One region of the Serratia sp. TSA_130.1 genome, then DNA from elsewhere that is predicted to be linked to it. Evidence: predicted binding sites of a transcription regulator. Region 1 holds the regulator's gene; each other region holds the start of a gene.

Region 1 (4,673 bases):
CCCGCCAGTTCCCGCAGGCCCGCGCGCACGTTGTTGCCGGCACCGGCCATTGGGTGCATGCCGAAAAACCGGAGGCGGTGCTGCGTGCCATCCACCGTTTCCTCGACGAAGCCTGAAAAATACGCTCACCTGGCGAAAAAACGCGCTAAAGATAACGGCTTAGCGCGTTTAGCCCGCAGTTAGGCATTGTCGCCGCTCCATCTGCTGGGGTAATATGGCGCGCTATAATTTTGCCGCCGCGCCAGCGCGTTCGCGAACGCCGGGTCGGGGGTGAATTTGGGTTAGGGTTTATTGGCCCGAAGTGTGTTAACCGATGCCTCCGGAAGCGTGCGAGCGCTTTTTGATGCAAACTCCCTTGCAGTACCGCTACCTATGGCAAAAGAACAAACGGATCGCACGACGCTGGATCTGTTCGCAGATGAACGCCGTCCGGGGCGCCCGAAAACCAACCCGCTTTCCCGCGATGAACAGCTTAGAATCAATAAGCGCAATCAGTTACGGCGCGATAAAGTGCGTGGATTGCGGCGCGTAGAGCTGAAAATCAACGCGGATGCGGTGGACGCCCTGAACAAACTGGCGGAACAGCGCAACATCAGCCGCAGCGAACTCATCGAGCAGATGCTGTTGGCGCAACTGGCGGAAGAACAGCCGGAACATTGATCTCTTCGGCCGCACGCGCGGCGCGGCGTTAAGGACAACGCCGGATCGACACGCTTTTCTTCATCTCCGGCATCGCATAAATGCGATAAAACCCCGGCGCCACTTTCTGGCATGATACGCATTTACCGGTAAGAGACTGCGCCTGTCGGCGCCCGCCCCCCGCGGCGAACGGCTCTTGCCATGGCATCATTTTAATCGGCGTCAGCGGCGGCAGTGCTGGCATCGAGTAATGCAATTACTTGAATTTAAAGGTTATACGCGATATGGCTACTGTAGGCATTTTCTTTGGCAGCGACACTGGCAATACCGAAAACATTGCCAAAATGATCCAGAAAATTCTCCAGAAACAGTTTGGCGACGACGTCTCTGAAGTGCATGACATCGCTAAAAGCAGCAAAGAAGACCTGGAAGGGTTCGATATCCTGCTGCTGGGCATCCCGACCTGGTACTACGGTGAAGCGCAGTGTGACTGGGACGATTTCTTCCCGACGCTGGAAGACGTCGATTTCAACGGCAAACTGGTGGCGCTGTTCGGCTGCGGCGACCAGGAAGACTACGCGGAATATTTCTGTGACGCGATGGGTACCATCCGCGACATCATCGAACCGCGCGGCGCGGCCATCGTGGGCCACTGGCCGACCAAAGGCTACCACTTCGAAGCCTCCAAAGGCCTGGCGGACGACAACCACTTCATCGGTCTGGCGATCGACGAAGACCGTCAGCCGGAGCTGACCAACGAGCGTGTCGACGCCTGGGTCAAACAGATCGTCGAAGAGCTGAGCCTGGCCGATATCGTCGGCTAAACGCCGGGACTGGCGAAAGGTTGAACAAAGGCCCTGTAAAGTGCATAGTGTGCCGACAGGGCCGTCATCGGCAACAGGGATTGCTGCGATAGAAGCTACAGATTTGTAACTTCCCACCCCGTCACGGTAGACTGAGATATCGGTTTATCCCATCCATCAAGGCGTTGCATGCAAAACATGCAATAGTGCAATTATATCTTTGTTAACAACCGGCGGTTTCCATTTAGTACAACCGGTTCTATAATGAGACGCATTAACTCTTTGTGCCGACCGATGCCACAGGCGAGTACGCCTCAACTTGATTAGCATAGTAACAGGACTGAATTCGCATGACCGACAACAACATCGCATTGAAGAAGGCCGGCTTAAAAGTCACGCTTCCGCGACTCAAAATCCTGGAAGTACTGCAAAATCCGGAATGCCATCACGTCAGTGCGGAAGATTTGTACAAAAAACTGATTGATATGGGCGAAGAGATCGGGCTGGCGACGGTTTATCGCGTACTGAACCAGTTTGACGATGCGGGCATTGTGACACGTCACAATTTCGAAGGCGGCAAGTCCGTGTTCGAGCTGACCCAACAGCATCACCACGATCACCTGATTTGCCTGGATTGCGGCAAAGTGATCGAATTCAGCGACGAATCCATCGAAGTGCGCCAGCGTGACATCGCCAAGCAGCACGGCATCAAGCTCACCAACCACAGTCTGTACCTGTACGGCCACTGTGAAACCGGTGACTGTCGCGAAGACGAAACGCTGCACGACAAGAAATAAGCCCTGACCGGCTATGAAAAACCGCCTCATTTTGAGGCGGTTTTTTTATGCCCGCCGTACAGCGGGAAAAAAATCCCCGGACCAGCCGGGGAAAATCATGTCATGAAATACCACAATTGCAGCGGCACAGCGACTCCACGTACTACTCTCACTACAACGTCCGCCTTGCGCCGACACGCGCGGGCGAACGCATTCCCCCTTCGTTATGATGCGGCCCGCCGCCAAAACTGCGGGCCGCACCGCCCTTCTTAGACCTTCTCGGCGCGGCTGTAGCGTTTGCCGTCCGGGCTGACCGAGCGCACCTGTACTTCGCCGGAGACCGTAGGTTTAGCCTTGGCATCATAGCGCTGCCACTGCTTACCGCCGTCGGTGGAGTACTCGATGCCCAACCCCGGCAGCGCGATATTCGCCTCCAGCTTGCCGCCCGCCACGCGAGCGCCCGGCACCGGCAGACGATAAGCCACGCCGCCTTTGTCCAGCTTGGCCAGTTCACGCTGGCCCAGAATATTGGCGAAGCGTAGCCAATCTTTCTCCAGCGTCTTGGTATCGACAAAGTGGGTTTCCCCGCCTTTGTATTCGCGGCCGGCGCGATAGTCCTGCTCCCAACCGGCGCGATGCCAGGCGCGCTCCGCCACCGACAGCGCGCGTGGGAAGATCATGTATTCCATCTGCGGATCGGTGCGCTGGGTTTCGCTCCACAGCTGAGCGGAAAGTCCATATGCCCCCGGCCACGGCTTGTCGCTCTTGGCGTTGAAGTGGTTGCCGTCTCGGTCAACCGAGGTTTCCGCGTTCTGTGGCATGTTGTCCGGCGCGAAGCTGAACACCTTGCGCTCGTCGCTGAAGCGGGTGCCCCAGTAGTAACCGCGCTCGTCCGGGTTCACCTCGTAAGGGAAGTCCATATAGACGTAGTCCGGGTTGGAGACCACCACTTCATACCCTTTGTTGGCCCAGTCGTTGACGCTGTCGAAACCGCCCCAGTACAGGGTGTCCCAGAAGTTGACCCCCACGCGCGAGGTGGCGAACGCCTTCGAACTCTCGGCGTCTTTCAGGCCGTCTTGCCAGGCCTGCATTCTGTCGATGCCGTGCGCCTTCACCAGCTTGCTGACCTCTTGGCCGAAGTAGCTCGGCAGGTGCTCCATGTCGGCCACTTTGCCCTCTTTGATCATCACCTGGCACACCTGAGACTTGGCCCACGGCTTGTCTTCATTGCTCTGGTCAATGATGCCTTTACCCGGTTCCGGTTTCGCCTTGTCGGTGTAGCCGGCGCCCAGGCGGATGTTTTTCGCTTCGTCGCCGCCAAAGTGCCAGGTCTTAATCGGCTGGCCGGCTTCTTTATGCATCTGGGCAATCTCGCCAATCACCTTGTCGACAAAGCGCTGGGAGGAATCCAGGCACGGGTTCAGGTAACTCTGACGGTTAAAGAACTGCACCGAGGTGGTATTGGAGGTATCGGTCGGATCCACCAGGCGGAACTCGTTGGCCTCCTGCTCTTTGCCGGCGGCATGCAGTTTCTTGTAGCGCGCTTCCATCGAGACCACCGCCGCGCGGGCGTGCGCCGGCATGTCGATCTCCGGGATCACCTCAATCTGGCGCGCCTGGGCGTATTTGATGATGTCGATGTAGTCCTGACGAGTGAAGAAACCGCCGTAGACATCCGGCCCCTGGCCGTACTGCGGCAGCAGGCAGGTGGTTTCGCTCAGATCGTGGCAGCGCTGGCCGCCGACTTCCGTCAACTCAGGCAAGCCGGGAATTTCGATACGCCAACCTTCGTCATCGCTCAGGTGGAAGTGGAATTTGTTGAGCTTGTAAGCCGCCATCTGATCCAGCAGGCGCAGCACCGCATCCTTCTTATGGAAGTTGCGCGCCACGTCGAGGAAAATGCCGCGATACTGGAAGCGCGGCGCATCGCTGGCGTCGAGCGTGGCGATCTTGCCGCTGCCGTCGGTCGGCACTAACGACAGGATAGACTGCAACCCGTAGAACACCCCGGCCTGATCGAAGCCGATCACCCGCGCCTCTTTCTTGCCGATCTTCAGCTCATAAGCGCCCGGCACCGCCATCGCGCCTTTAAACTTGCCCGGCTGGATGTCGGTCTTGATCGGGTAACCGTTGGCCTGAACCGGCACGCCCAGCAGCGCGAAACGCTGGTTGACGACATCCGCCGCCGGCTTGACCAACGTGCTCAGATCCGGCGATACCCCTTTGCGCAGATCGGCGTCCTGCGCGTGCACTTTCACCTGCATCGGCGTCGGCACGATCTGGCCGCGCAGCGCGCCGGCGGGCAGCGTCTGCAGATCGGCGTTGCTGACAAAACGCGAAGCCGGCGTCATCAGAATATTTTTGTCGTCCTTGGTGCGCTTCCACTGATCGCCGGTAAACGGCGCCACAAACTGATCCAGATTTTCGGTGTCGGTATTCGCCAGCATTTTCGGCT
Region 2 (4,673 bases), on a different contig from region 1:
AGGCGATCGAAGCCGGCCGCCAGATCGGCGATCAGGTCTTCGACGTTCTCCAGACCGATATGCAATCGCACCAGCGTGCCGGAAAAATCGACGCCGCCCGCCGGGCGGATCGCTTCCAGTTCTTCCGGCTGATTGGCCAGGATCAGCGACTCGAAGCCGCCCCAGGAGTAGGCCATGCTGAAGTGGCTGAAGTTGTCCAGGTAAGCGGCCAGCTGCGCCTCATCCAGCCGCTCTTTCAGCACGAAAGAGAACAGCCCGTTGCAGCCGCTGAAGTCGCGGCGGTAGAACGCGTGGCCCTTGCAGCTGGGCAGGGCCGGGTGATTGACCGTCGCCACCTCCGGCCGTTCGGCCAGCCAGTTGGCGACCTCAATGCTGCTGCGTTCGTGCTGCTTGAGCCGCACGCTCAGGGTGCGCAGGCCGCGGCTCGCCATGTAGGCGGTGTCGGCATCCACCATCTGCCCCATTAGATAGGAGTACTCGCGCAGTTGCTCCCAACAGCGCGCGTTGGCGACGGCGGTGCCGAGCATGTAATCGGAATGGCCGATCAGGTATTTGGTGCCGGCCTGAATGGAAATGTCGATGTCGAAATCCAGCGCCTTGAACAGCACGCCCGCCGCCCAGGTGTTGTCTATCATGATCACCACGTCCGGCGCCACGGCGCGAATGGCCTGCACCATCGCCGGGATATCCTGCACTTCCAGGGTGATGGAGCCGGGGGACTCAAGGAACACCACGCGGGTATTGGGTTGGATAAGCGTGGCGATGTCGGCGCCGATCAGCGGATCGAAATAGGTGGTGCTGACGTTCATGCGGCCGAGGATGTGGGTGCAGAAGTCCTGGGTCGGTTCATACGCTGAGCCGGTGACCAGCAGGTGATCGCCGGCGCCGACGAACGACAGGATCGCATTGGCCACCGCCGCCGCGCCGCAGGGGTACAGCACGCAGCCGGCGCCGCCCTCCAGCTCCACCATCGCATCCTGCAGCGCGAAGTGGGTCAGCGTGCCGCGTCGGCCATAAAACAGCTCGCCGTGGGCGCGTTGCGCGGTGGCCTGTTTTTTGGCGGCGACGGAGTCGAAGACCAGGGAAGAGGCGCGTTGAGTCACGGGGTTGACGGAGCCCTGGGTGTAGCGTTTGCCGCGGCCGGCGCCGATCAGCGTGGTTTCGATGTGTTTTGACGTCATGGTACCTGGCTCACCTCTGGTTGCTCTGCACTGCCCGTTTGCGATAGCCCTTACGTTAGCATGAGTTATTATAGCCATCCAGACGTTTTAACTTCTGGATATAGAAACGGCTATAATTGGCTGCCGCCCGCGCATTTTTCGCGTCATCCTTCTGCCGAGCGGCCAGAGAGAAGCCCATTCATCGGTCGAGACGCCGTTCGGCAGCGTGGCGTTGTTGCGCCGTTGTGGGAGAAAAGTAACGAAATCGCCCTATAAAAGGGGCTTTTAGCGGTGAACGGGCGTAGATTGGCGTTTGGTTGCGGAGGTGTCTAAAATTTTCTCGTTTATTTGGTAAATAATAATGAGAACTACTATCAATCCCCGGTTGGTTTGATATGATCGCACGCTGAATTATTCCTTAATTTTGATCGGTAATGGGTGGAGGCACAGCGTGAAAACGGCTGGCAAGAATTTAAATCAAGGATCGTTCGGCCAGGGCCGGGCGCAGTGGGGCAAGGCCTTTGGCCGCAGCCTGATGGCTTCTATGGTGCTGGTTGTGGGGCTGGCCGGCAGCGCGCAGGCAGCGCCGGCGGCCAATCCGGCCGTTACCGAAAGCGTTGCGCCGACCACCGCGCCTGCACCAGCAGCCGCTGCGCCGGAAAGCATCACGCCGGTGAACCCGGCACCGACGATCCAGCCACCGGAAACCCGCGGCATGGACCTGTCCATTTGGGGCATGTACCAGCACGCCGACGCGGTGGTGAAAGCGGTGATGATCGGCCTGGTGCTGGCGTCTATCGTGACCTGGACCATTTTGTTCGCTAAAGGCAGCGAACTGCTGCGCGCCAAGCGCCGTCTGCGCCGCGAGCAGCTGGCGCTGGCCGAAGCGCGCTCGCTGGATGAAGCTTCCGAGCTGGCGCAAAACTTCTCCGCGGAGAGTGTCAGTGCGGTGCTGCTGAACGATGCGCAAAATGAGCTGGAGCTGTCTGCGGAATCCAACGACAACAACGGCATCAAAGAACGCACCGGTTTCCGTCTCGAGCGCCGCGTGGCGGCCTACAGCCGCAACATGGGCCGCGGCAACGGCTTTCTGGCCACCATCGGCGCCATCTCGCCGTTCGTCGGCCTGTTCGGTACCGTATGGGGCATCATGAACAGCTTCATCGGCATCGCCCATTCGCAGACCACCAACCTGGCGGTCGTGGCGCCGGGCATCGCCGAGGCGCTGCTGGCAACCGCAATGGGCCTGGTGGCGGCGATCCCGGCGGTGGTGATCTACAACATCTTCGCCCGCGTCATCAGCGGCCATCGCGCCCAGGTGGGCGACGTGGCGGCCCAGGTCTTGCTGCTGCAGGGCCGCGATCTGGATCTGGCCGCAACGGCGGAAGCCAAGCGCTCACAGCACGCACATCAACTGCGGGCGGGGTGAGTCATGGCGATGCGCTTAAATGAAGATCTGGACGACAGCGGCGAACTGCATGAAATCAACGTGACGCCGTTTATCGACGTCATGTTGGTGCTGTTGATCATCTTTATGGTGGCCGCGCCGCTGGCAACGGTAGATATCCGCGTCGATCTGCCGGCTTCTTCCGCCAAGCCGCAGCCGCGGCCGGAAAAACCGGTCTTCCTGTCGGTGAAGGCCGACAAGCAGCTCTACGTCGGCGATCAGCCGGTGAATGCCGATCAGCTGACCTCGGTGCTGGATCAACGCACCCAGGCTAACAAAGAAACCACCATCTTCTTCCAGGCGGACAAGAGCGTGGACTATGAAACGCTGATGAGCGTGATGGACACCCTGCGTAAAGCGGGTTACCTGAAAGTGGGGCTGGTGGGTATGGAAGGCGCCGCCAAGTAGCGGCAGCAAAACGATAAAGGGCGCTCAGGCGCCCTTTTTTTACGGCTAAAGAGATGTCACGCCTTTGCCAGCAAATCCCTGGAACCGGCATGGCGCCAGTGGATGCGGCCCGGCAGATACAGCGCGTTCTGTTCCAGCGGCCGCTCGTCGATAAGCGCGGTGACATTGTCGAAGCTATGTTGCGCCAGTGCCAGGCAGTCTTGCGCGACCGTGTCTATCTTCAGCGTCATGCAGTCGAACAGGTAGTGATCGTCGAAGCTGCACAGGTGAATGTCGCTCTCCATCAGCTGATGCTGAGTCAGATATCGCAATACGCCTTCCAGCAGGCCGCAGGCGGCGGTAAACAGCGCTTTGGGCGGACGCCCTAACTGTGCGCACAGCTGAGCGAACATCTCGTAACCTGAGCTGGGGTGATAGTTGCCGTTGATGATCCATTCCGGTTTGCACGTTACGCCGGCGCGCTCCAGGCCAAGCTGGAAGCCGGCCAGGCGATCGCGGGTCGGCGAAATGCGCGGCTGCCCGCCGAGAAAATAGATCTCATCCGGATGTTGGCGCGCGACCGTTTCCACCAGGTCGGCGGTCGAATTGACCGAATCGGTGATCACCAGCGGCAGTTCGGAGCCGGCGATCAGGCGATCCATCTGCACCACCGGCAGCCCGGCGTTGATCTTCTGGTATTCTGCGTCGTTCAACTGGCTGGAGGCGACGATCAAGCCGTCCACCTGCCGCTGTACCAGACTGTTCACCGCCATCATCTCCTGCGCCGGGTTTTCATCGGTGCAGGCGATCAACAGCTGCAGGCCAGCTTCGCGGCACAGCGTTTCCAGCTCGCGTGAAATCACCGCAAAGCCGTAGTTGGTCATCTCCGGCACCACCAGCCCCAGCGTGTGGCTGCGGTTGGAGCGCAGGGAGCGGGCGTGGATGCTGGGCTGATAATGGTGCTCGTGCGCCAGCGCCAGAATGCGGTCGCGGGTGTCGTCGGACACCCGGTATTCCTTGCTGCGGCCGTTCAGCACCAGGCTGGCGGTCGATTTCGACACCCCGGCCAGCGTGGCGATGTCACTGATGGTAATGCGTTTATTTTTTTTCACTGACGCCATCTGAAGTCATCGGAGGATGCGTCATTCTAGCATGCATGGCGTCAGCGGCCAGTATTCCAACGCCAGCGGCGCGTTTCCGGACAGCCGCAGTTGCGGCTCAATGGCCGGGAAGTAGCGCGCGCTCATCACGGCCTCGCCGTGGTTGATGAAGATCTCCACGCTGGAACGATCGAACAGCAGCTGCAGATGCGTGACCGGGCCGCGCCAGTAACGGTGCTCCGGCTGGCCGTCGGCCAGGGAAGCGCGCGTCAGCCGCAGCCTTTCGCCGTCCCAGTTCAGCGTCATTGCGTCGCCAAAGGCGGCGTTGAACGCGCCCTGCGGCGCCAACTGCAGCTCCGCGGCCCCCAGCGCGCAGGCGGGGGCGCCATCGGCGCGGCCCTGCCAGCATGTTCGTTCGCCGCGCAGCTGTTGCAGCTCGCGCGCCGGACGCTGCTGGAGGCGGCCATGCCGCAGCGACAGCTCGCGCGGGCAGGTCATGGTGTGGATCCAGCCGTAGCGGCGCGTCGGATGGGCTTCTTCATCTTGCTCGGGCACGCCCATCCAGCCGAACAGCAAGCG
Region 3 (4,673 bases), on a different contig from region 1:
GGGCGGGCGCATGTACCGCACTGGCGACGTGGCGCGCTGGCTGCCGGACGGCGCGGTGGAATATTTGGGCCGCAGCGACGATCAGCTGAAGATCCGCGGGCAGCGTATCGAGCTGAGTGAAATCGACCACGCCCTGCTGTCGCTGCCGGGCGTGCGCCAGGCGGTGACGCACGCGCGGGTGCTGCAGGGCACGCCGGTGGACGCCGGCGGCGATGCGCGCCAGCTGGTGGGCTATCTGGTGATGCAGCCTGGCGCGAGCTGGGATGCGGAAGCCCTGCGCGCGGCGCTGGCCGACCGTCTGCCGCCGCACATGGTGCCGGTGGCGTTGGTGGAAATGCGCGATTTGCCGCTGAGCGCCAACGGCAAGCTGGATCGCAAGGCTCTGCCGCAGCCGCAGGGCGGTGAGCGCAAGGCAGGGCGTCCGCCGCAGGCCGGGTTGGAAAGCGAGATCGCCGCGGTATTCGCCCGCCTGCTGCAGCGCGAGCAGGTGTTCGCCGACGACGATTTCTTCGCGCTGGGCGGCCATTCGCTGCTGGCGATGCGTCTGGCGGCCGAGCTGCGCCGCGATCTGGGCAAGGCGGTGTCCGTCGGCCAGGTGATGGTGGCGTCGCGCGTCGAGCAACTGGCCGCCTTGCTGGCGGAAGATCGCACGCAGGAAGAGGCCGATCGCAGTGGCTTCGACAGCGTATTGCCGCTGCGCGTCACCGAGGGGCCGACGCTGTTCTGTCTGCATCCGGCGTCCGGTTTCTCCTGGCAGTTCAGCGTATTGCCGCGCTATCTCGATCAGCACTGGTCGCTGGTCGGCATTCAGTCGCCGCGGCCGGACGGCCCGCTGGCGCTGAGCGAAGACATGGACCAGGTGGTGGAGGCGCACCTGCAGACGGTGCTGCAGGTGCAGCCGCACGGGCCGTACCACTTCATCGGCTACTCGCTGGGCGGCACGCTGGCCCAGGGCATCGCCGCCCGGCTGCAGGCGAGCGGCGAGCAGGTGGCGTTCCTCGGCCTGCTGGATACCTATCCGCCGGAGACCCAAAACTGGGACGTGATGCTGGACGACAACGTGTTGAAGGAAGTGCAGCGCGAGCGCGAACAGTTCCTGGCGGTGTCGCAGGATACGCTCGATCCGGCGCTGGGCGAGACGCGCACCATGATGTTCGACAACATCGAAGCCAACTACGCCGATTCGGTGCGGTTGCTGTCGCACACGCGGACCGCCCGCTTCCACGGCCAGGCGACGCTGTTCGTCGCCAAACGCACGTTGCAGGCAGGGATGGACGTGCAGCAGACCTGGTCGCAGTACGTCGATGCGCTGCAGGCGCACGAACTCGACTGCGCGCATGTCGATATCGTTTCGCCGGCGTCGTTCAAAGTGCTGGGGCCGCTGCTGAACCGGATTTTGCGCACGCTGTAATAACGCCCGTCATCTCGCCGCCAGGCACGGGGATTGCCCCGCGTTTGGCGGCATTTCTTGCGTCCGCTCACAATTGAATATCAATGATTTCTATTATCATTATTGATTTCGTTATCTGTGCTAGCATAGCGCTCCGCAACTGCAGAATCCCCGTTTAAAGATGTGGTGAACAACCGATGAGTAGCAAACCCTCCATCCTGCTTGATTTTAGCCTGCTGAAAACCCACCGGGCCTTTCGCGCGGTATTCTGCGCGCGTTTCATCTCCATTGTGGCGCTGGGGTTGATGGCGATCGCCATCCCGGTGCAGATCCAGGCGCTGACCGGTTCCACCCTGCAGGTCGGGTTGGCGGTGACGCTGGCCGGCGGCGGCATGTTCGCCGGGCTGCTGATGGGCGGCGTATTGGCCGATCGCTATGAGCGGCGCCGGCTGATCCTGTTCGCGCGCTCCACTTGCGGCATCGGGTTCGTCGGCCTGTGCCTCAACGCCCTGTTGCCGTCACCTTCGCTGGCGGCCATTTATCTGCTGGCGGTGTGGGACGGTTTCTTCGGCGCAGTGGGGGTGACGGCGCTGCTGGCGGCCACGCCGGCGCTGGTGGGCCGCGAAAACATCGTGCAGGCGGGCGCCATCAGCATGCTGACGGTGCGCTTCGGCTCGATTCTTTCCCCGGCCATCGGCGGCCTGGTGATCGCCCATATGGGCATCGCCTGGAACTACGGCCTGGCGGCGTTCGGCACCCTGTTGACGTTGCTGCCGCTGCTGAGCCTGCCGCAGCTGATGCCGCCGCCGCAGCCGCGTGAACATCCGCTGCGCGCGCTGGCGGGCGGTTTCGCCTTCCTGTTCCAGAACAAGGTGATCGGCATGGTGGCGCTGATCGGCGCGTTGCTGACCATGGCCAGCGCGGTGCGCGTGCTGTACCCGGCGATGGCGGAAAGCTGGCGCATCGACGCAGCCCACCTCGGTTATATGTACGCCGCCGTGCCGCTTGGCGCGACTATTGGTGCGTTCACCAGCGGGCGCGTGGCACACGTGGCGCGCCCCGGTTGGGTGATGCTGCTGACGGCGATCGCGGCTTTCGCCTCTATTGGCCTGTTCGGCCTGATGCCGTGGTACAGCCTGGCGTTGCTGTGCCTGGTGGCGTTTGGCTACCTGAGCGCGCTGAACTCGCTGCTGCAATACGGCCTGATCCAGGGCCTGACGCCGGACAATTTCCTTGGCCGCATTAACGGTCTGTGGACGGCGCAGAACGTGGTGGGCGATGCGCTGGGCGCGTTGCTGCTGGGGGCGATGGGCGCCTTTATGCTGCCAGCGATGAGCGCCAGCGGTTTCGGCTTTGGCGCGGCGCTGCTCGGCATCCTGTTGCTGTTCGCCATGACCGGTTTGCGCCAGGTTACGCTGCACAAACCGGAGCCGCAGCCCGCCACAGAAAAGTAGTCGAACGCGTTAAAACAACGCTGTGGGATCAAATAGCAATGCTTATCATCGGCATGCGTAAAACCCACAGCGTTTATGTCATGATTTCGAAATGAAAGAAGTGCTTACGTTTATTGACATAGCAAATATCGGCGAGTAATTTAGCGCGGAATCAACTCAAATGATAATCATTATTATATTGGTTATCACTTCAAATTCTTGAGGGCGAAGCGATGGTTACTGCCGTGAACGACATCAATCGAAAGGAAATGCAGGAGCGCGAAGAACACCGGTTCGCCGCTGATTTTTCTCCGGCGTCGGGCTTCTTCTTTACCTCCCCTTACCGCAGCTTGACCACCACCGGTTGTTTCAGCCGCATTCGCCTGCCGGCCGCGGACGGCGCAGATCTGAACGGCGAGTTCCAGCGCCGCGTGCGGCAGGCGTTTGCCGAGGCCCGTCAGGCCGGCATCAAAAAGCCGCTGCTGTGTGGCGCCATTCCGTTCGATACCCGGCAGCCTTCGGCGCTGTTTGTTCCCCAGCAGAGCCGCTGGTTCGACCGCGCCGCCTTTATGGCCGGCGTTCGGCCTTCGGCGAACGGCCCTGAACTGGCCGGGGTGACGGAGCTGCCGCCGCAGCAGACGTTCATGAACATGGTCAGCGACGCCGTTGCCGCGATGAAGGCCGGTGAGCTGGATAAAGTGGTTTTGTCGCGCCTGCTGGAGATCGAAACGCGTCAGCCGGTGGATCGCCATGCGCTGATGGCGCGCGTGATCGCCCAGAACCCACACGGTTTCCACTTCCATGTACCGCTGGAGCAGGGCGCGCTGTTGGGTGCCAGCCCAGAGCTGCTGCTGCGTCAGGACGGTGGCCGTTTCTATTCCAACCCGCTGGCCGGTTCCGCCCGGCGCGAGGCCGATCCGCAGCGCGATCGCGAAGTGGGGGAGCGGCTGATGGCCTCGGCGAAAGATCGCCACGAGCACCGCATCGTCACCGAAAGCATGCGCGACGTGCTGGCTGGCCGCTGCCGCTACCTGAACGTGCCGCACACCCCTGAACTGCTGACCACCACCACGCTGTGGCATCTCTCCACGCCGATCGACGGCGAGGCGGCGTCTCCGGACGAAAACGCCCTGTCGCTGGCCTGCCTGTTGCACCCGACGCCGGCGCTGTGCGGCATGCCGACGGCCGAGGCGCACGCCCTGATCGGCAAGCTGGAGCCGTTCGATCGCGGCCTGTTCGGCGGCATCGTCGGCTGGTGCGACGACGAAGGCAACGGCGAGTGGGTTGTGACTATCCGCTGCGGCACCGTTGACGGCAACCGGGTGCGGCTGTTCGCCGGCGCCGGCATTGTGGAAGACTCTTCACCCGAATCTGAATGGCATGAAACAGGTACCAAACTCAGCACCATTCTGCGTGCCTTTGGTATGAATCAAGGATAACGACAAGATGAGCATTGCCTTTACCCCCTGGCCGGCGGAGTTCGCCAGCCGCTATCGCGAGCGCGGCTACTGGATTGACAAGCCGCTGACCGAGATCCTCGACCGCCAGGCCAACAATGACGCTCCGGCGATTATCGACGCCCAGGGCAGCCTGACCTACCGCGAGTTGCAGCAGCGCTCCGATCGCCTGGCGGCCGCTTTGCTGCGCCGCGGCGTGAAATCCGGCGACACCGCGCTGGTGCAGTTGGGCAACGTGGCGGAATTTTATATCGTGTTCTTCGCGCTGCTGAAAATTGGCGTGGCGCCGGTCAACGCGCTGTTCAGCCATCAGCGCAGCGAGCTGAACGCCTATGCCGAGCAGATCAAACCGGCGCTGCTGATCGCCGATCGCCGGCACGCGCTGTTTGCCGA
Region 4 (4,673 bases), on a different contig from region 1:
TCCGGCGTGGCGACGTCGCCATTGTCGTCGATGGCGGTGGACGGCGTGAACGAACGGCTGTAATTGCCGTACAGCGACAGGCTCGGCGTCAGCTTATACACCAACCCCGCCTGCGGCAAAAACTGGTCGTCTTTGTCATTGAGCGTATTTTTTGGTTTCTGGAAACCGTTGCTGTTGTTCTGGTAATACGACTGATAGCGCGCGCCCAGCACCGCGATCCATTGATCGGTAAGATGAATGCTGTCCTTGGCGTACAGGGAACGGCTGAACAGCGTGGCGCGCAGGTTGCTTGACGCGTCGCTGTAGGTGGTGCTGTCGGTGACCGGCGTTTCGCCATACACCGGATCGTACATGTTGAAGGTCTTAGAGACCTTGCCGCGGTAGGAATAGGCCTTGTAGGTCTGATTTTTCTCGTAGTCCACGCCCAGCAGCAGGTCGTGCTGCATGCCGAACAGCTGGGGCGAACCGGTCAGATCCCAGGAGTAATAGTGGGTTTGATGATTGAAACCGCGGTTGGCGTCGGCGCGGCGTGAGACGATGCCGGTCGTGGTGTCGACCGCGGTGGCGCGTACTTCGTTGCTGTCGTAATGGCGTTGCAGCCAGGCGTAGTTGAACCGGGTCGTCCAGATCGGATCGAGCGCGTACTCATAATGGGCGTTCAGACGTTTGTTCTTGCCCCAGGCATGGTTCGCGTAGTCATCCAAGCGGCGGTTATAGGGCACATCGACCGGTTTGCCGTCGATAAATGCGGTGCCGCGATCGTAAGGAATGTCGTACTTGTATTCGCTGTAGGCGATGTTAAAGGAAGCCTGGTCGCCGAACCAACTGAGCGAGGGGGCGATCAGCGTGTGTTCGTCGCTGCCGAAATTGCGCCAGTAATCTGCGTGCTGGCGTTCGGCGATCAGGCGAAAGGCGAAGCCGCCGCCCAGCGGGCCGGTCACATCGACGCTGCCGCTGCCGCCGCCAAAACTGTTGGTGGCGCCGCTGATGCGGGTGTTCCAGTCATACTGCGGTTTTTTGCTGATCAGATTGATGACGCCGCCGGGGCTGAGGATGCCATACAGCAGCGACGCGGAACCTTTCAGGACCTCGACGCGATCGGTGGTGGCGTCCATGCTCAGCCCTTGGTTGCTGCGCACGCCGTCGATGAAGACCGAGCCGTCGGAGTTAACCCCGAACCCGCGTTTGACGAAGCCATCCTCGGTGCCGCCGAGCGTGTTGCCCTGGGTGACGCCGCTGACGAACTTCATCGCATCATTGACGCTTTTGACCTGGAAGTCGTCAATGACCTGAGAGGTGACGACGCTGACCGATTGCGGCAGTTCACCGATTGGCGTGGCGGTTTTGCTGCCGGTTGAGGCGGTATCGGCGCTATAGCTGCCGGCAGGCAGGGCGGTGGCGGTCACAGTGATGGCGTCTTCCTTTTTTGCGTCGGGCGCGGCGGCGATCGTCAGGGCGGGAAACAGGCTGGCGATCAGGGGCAGCGTGCGGAAAACGTGATTTTTTTTGTTTTTGTTGGGGCGGCGAAGAACTGACTGGTGCATATAATTCCATGAAAAAATAATAAATAGTAACAATTATCATTATAATTATCATTTATAGGTTTTGAATAGAGAGGAATACCGGTATCCCTTCATTGCACGATTTAATTTTGTCATTAGGGAAAAAGACGGCGATTTTGCCGGTAAAAATTCGGATGGATGGCAATAACGATCGCAGTGACGGGAGGGACGCGGCAGTTTGTTCGTCGGAAGGGTGATTCCTGTCAATATATTGATACACAAATATATTTTCCCTTGATGAATAAACAGGTGTCCGGGCAGGAAAAACTGGCAATAATAGGCGGGTCGGCCGTTTATCTTCTCCTCATCGTCGACGGTTGTGACACGCAAAGACTGTCACCTTACGCTAGCGGAAGTCTCTGGATCCAAGATGCAAACCACCTCGTTGTCCGATACCCGGAAAATCTGGCCCGCGCTCAGCTTTTTTTTGCTGGTGTTCGCGCTGTGTCTGCTGGGCATCGTGAGCCGGCCCGGCAGTTTTCTGGCGATATTCTGGCCGGCTAACGCCGTGCTGCTGGCCGTTTTGGTGCGCCGCTCACGGTGGGCCACGCGCGCCGATTGGGGCATGGCGGTGTTGGGGTATCTGGCGGCGGATCTGCTGACCGGCAGCTCGCTGGAAAAGACGCTGCTGCTGAACGTCGCCAATCTGACCGGCGTCGTGGTGGGGTATCTGTTGTTCATGCGGCTGTCGCCGCCGGCGCGCATGTTGCAACGCGGCACGTCCAGCATGTACCTGTTCGGCATCTGCCTGGCCGCCGCCGCCGCGACCGGCGCGGTGGGCGCCGTAACTTCGCAGTGGCTGTTCGGCAGACCCTATCTGACCTCGCTGGCGCTGTGGTTCTCGTCCGAGTTCACCAATTACGTCACGCTGATGCCGTTTATTCTGGCGTTTCCCGGCGATTGGCGACGTCGCCTTGCGGCGGCCGGCGCCATGTTCACCCAGCGCAGCCAATGGCCGCGGGCGGGGCGAAAACTCACGGTATTGGCGCTGCTGTTGCTGGCGGCGGTGTGCAGCGTGCTGATCGGCGGCCCCGGGGCGGTGATCTTTCCCATGCCGGTGCTGTTGTGGCTGGCGATGTCCTTCTCACTGTTCTGCACCATGATTGCGGTGCTGATCTATGTGCTGTGGTGCCATCTGGCTATTGATTTCGGGCTGTTGAGTTCGACGCTCGACATGAAGGTGTTGCAAAACGCGGTATCGATGCGTTTGGGCATCGCGCTGCTGGCGCTGGGGCCCATCGCCGTGGCCAGCATGAACTATGCGCGCAATGCGCTGCTGCGCACGCTGGAGCACGTGGCGAATCACGATGCGTTGACGCACGTGCTGACGCGCAATGCGTTTATGCAACGCGGCGAACGGTTGATAGACCAAAAGGGCGAGCTGGTGTGCGTCATGATGCTCGATATCGACTATTTCAAATCGATTAATGACCGTTTCGGCCATGCCGGCGGCGATCAGGCGCTGATGGCCTTTACCCGCGCGATCGCCGCCGATCTGAGCGTCGGTGACCTGTTCGGCCGCATGGGGGGCGAAGAGTTCGCCATCGTTTCGACGCTCGGCCAGCCGCAGCAGGGATGGCAATTGGCCGAACGCCTGCGGCAACGCATCGAAACGGAGTCTATCCTCATGCCGGCCGGGCATCCGCTGCAGATCACCGTCAGCATCGGCATGGTGACCTGCCCGGGCGGTTCCGGCCAAAGCCTGGCGGATCTGCTGAAGCTGGCGGATCTGGCGGTGTACAAAGCGAAAAACGCCGGCCGCAACCGGGTCGCCACACCGGAATCGTCTCCGCCGGCCTGTCACGGCCGCTGAACTTCCGATCCGCGCTGCGTGCCTGCGGTCTAAACTGGTAAGGGACGCGGGCATTTCCGCCTGCGCCGAACCGACTGTCCTTAATCAGACAAGAGGATGCCAGAATGAAATACGTAGACGGGTTTGTGGTGGCGGTGCCGGCCGCCAATAAGGAGGCTTATCACCGGTTGGCGGCGGCGGCAGCGCCGCTGTTCAAAGAGTTTGGCGCCACGCGCATCGTGGAGTGCTGGGGCGATGACGTGCCCGATGGCAAGCTCACCGACTTTCGCGGCGCGGTGAAAGCCCAGGAAGACGAAGTGGTGGTGTTCAGCTGGATAGAGTACCCCTCCAAAGCGGTGCGCGACGCCGCCAATGAGAAAATGATGAACGATCCGCGCATGAAAGCGCTGGGCGAGATGCCGTTCGACGGCAAACGCATGATCTTCGGCGGTTTCGCGCCGATCCTCGATGCGTAAAGGAGGCGCAGATGGCCAGAATTACGCAACATCTGTGGTTTGAAAAAGACATGGAAGCGGCGCTGAATTGCTATGTCGCGCTGATCCCCGGATCATCCGTGAACTGGTTTTCCGACCTGCCGGCGGATACGCCGAGCGGCCCGGCCGGCAGCGTGAAGCTGGCCGCCTTCACGCTGGGTGACCAGCGCTATGCGGCGATCGAGGCCGGGCCGTTGGATCCGTTCAATCACAGCTTTTCCGTGATGGTGGAATGCGACGATCAGGCGGAGGTTGACCGGCTGTGGGATGCGTTGAGCGAGGGCGGCGAGGCGGAGCAGTGCGGCTGGCTGCGCGATCGCTGGGGGCTGTGCTGGCAGATCGTGCCGCGGCGCCTGACCGAGCTGATGAACGACCCCGACGCCGCGCGCGTGCGGCGGGTCACGGAAGCGATGCTGCTGATGGGCAAAATCGACATCGCCGGCCTGGAAGCGGCGGCGCGGGACTAGCGGAAAGAGAACGTGGGAGAGAAAGGATGCATCGAGAGCGGCACAGTATTGAACGCATCGGCTGGCTGCGGGCGGCGGTGCTCGGCGCCAACGACGGCATCGTCTCAACGGCCAGTCTGCTGCTGGGCGTCGCGGCGGCCAGCGCCTCGCATTCCACGCTGATGATCGCCGGCGTCGCCGGGTGGGTGGCGGGCGCGATGTCGATGGCCACCGGCGAGTATGTGTCGGTCTCGTCGCAGGCGGATACCGAAAAGGCCGCGCTGGCGGAAGAGCAGGCGGAGCTGCTTGAAGACTACCCGGGGGAGTTTCGCGAACTGACGTCAATCTACGTGCATCGCGGTCTGGATCCGGCGCTGGC

Evidence for each region. The regulator Fur, encoded in region 1, represses iron uptake genes when iron is present. The targets are predictions, from matches to a motif close to ATAATAATGAGAACNACTATCAA.
Region 2: a site for Fur is predicted at 1,516-1,538, ahead of exbB (tol-pal system-associated acyl-CoA thioesterase). Genes of this name have one in related genera too.
Region 3: a site for Fur is predicted at 1,489-1,511, ahead of entS (enterobactin transporter EntS). Genes of this name have one in related genera too.
Region 4: a site for Fur is predicted at 1,568-1,590, ahead of ACUTQY_RS00215 (TonB-dependent siderophore receptor). Genes of this name have one in related genera too.

What each region holds. Positions count from the first base shown of each region.
Region 1 is NZ_JBQZFS010000002.1:861,327-865,999, forward strand. It holds gene ybfF (esterase) at 1-116, shown strand, start outside; gene ybfE (LexA regulated protein) at 373-660, shown strand; gene fldA (flavodoxin FldA) at 924-1,463, shown strand; gene fur (ferric iron uptake transcriptional regulator) at 1,793-2,239, shown strand; gene ACUTQY_RS10900 (beta-N-acetylhexosaminidase) at 2,488-4,673, opposite strand, start outside.
Region 2 is NZ_JBQZFS010000005.1:192,920-197,592, forward strand. It holds gene metC (cystathionine beta-lyase) at 1-1,181, opposite strand, end outside; gene exbB (tol-pal system-associated acyl-CoA thioesterase) at 1,612-2,589, shown strand; gene exbD (TonB system transport protein ExbD) at 2,593-3,015, shown strand; gene ACUTQY_RS18375 (LacI family DNA-binding transcriptional regulator) at 3,072-4,115, opposite strand; gene ACUTQY_RS18380 (sucrose-6-phosphate hydrolase) at 4,137-4,673, opposite strand, start outside.
Region 3 is NZ_JBQZFS010000012.1:15,973-20,645, reverse strand. It holds gene ACUTQY_RS24420 (enterobactin synthase subunit F) at 1-1,411, shown strand, start outside; gene entS (enterobactin transporter EntS) at 1,588-2,844, shown strand; gene ACUTQY_RS24410 (isochorismate synthase) at 3,057-4,262, shown strand; gene ACUTQY_RS24405 ((2,3-dihydroxybenzoyl)adenylate synthase) at 4,270-4,673, shown strand, end outside.
Region 4 is NZ_JBQZFS010000001.1:46,223-50,895, reverse strand. It holds gene ACUTQY_RS00215 (TonB-dependent siderophore receptor) at 1-1,544, opposite strand, end outside; gene ACUTQY_RS00210 (GGDEF domain-containing protein) at 1,933-3,375, shown strand; gene ACUTQY_RS00205 (DUF1428 domain-containing protein) at 3,480-3,830, shown strand; gene ACUTQY_RS00200 (VOC family protein) at 3,842-4,315, shown strand; gene ACUTQY_RS00195 (VIT1/CCC1 transporter family protein) at 4,342-4,673, shown strand, end outside.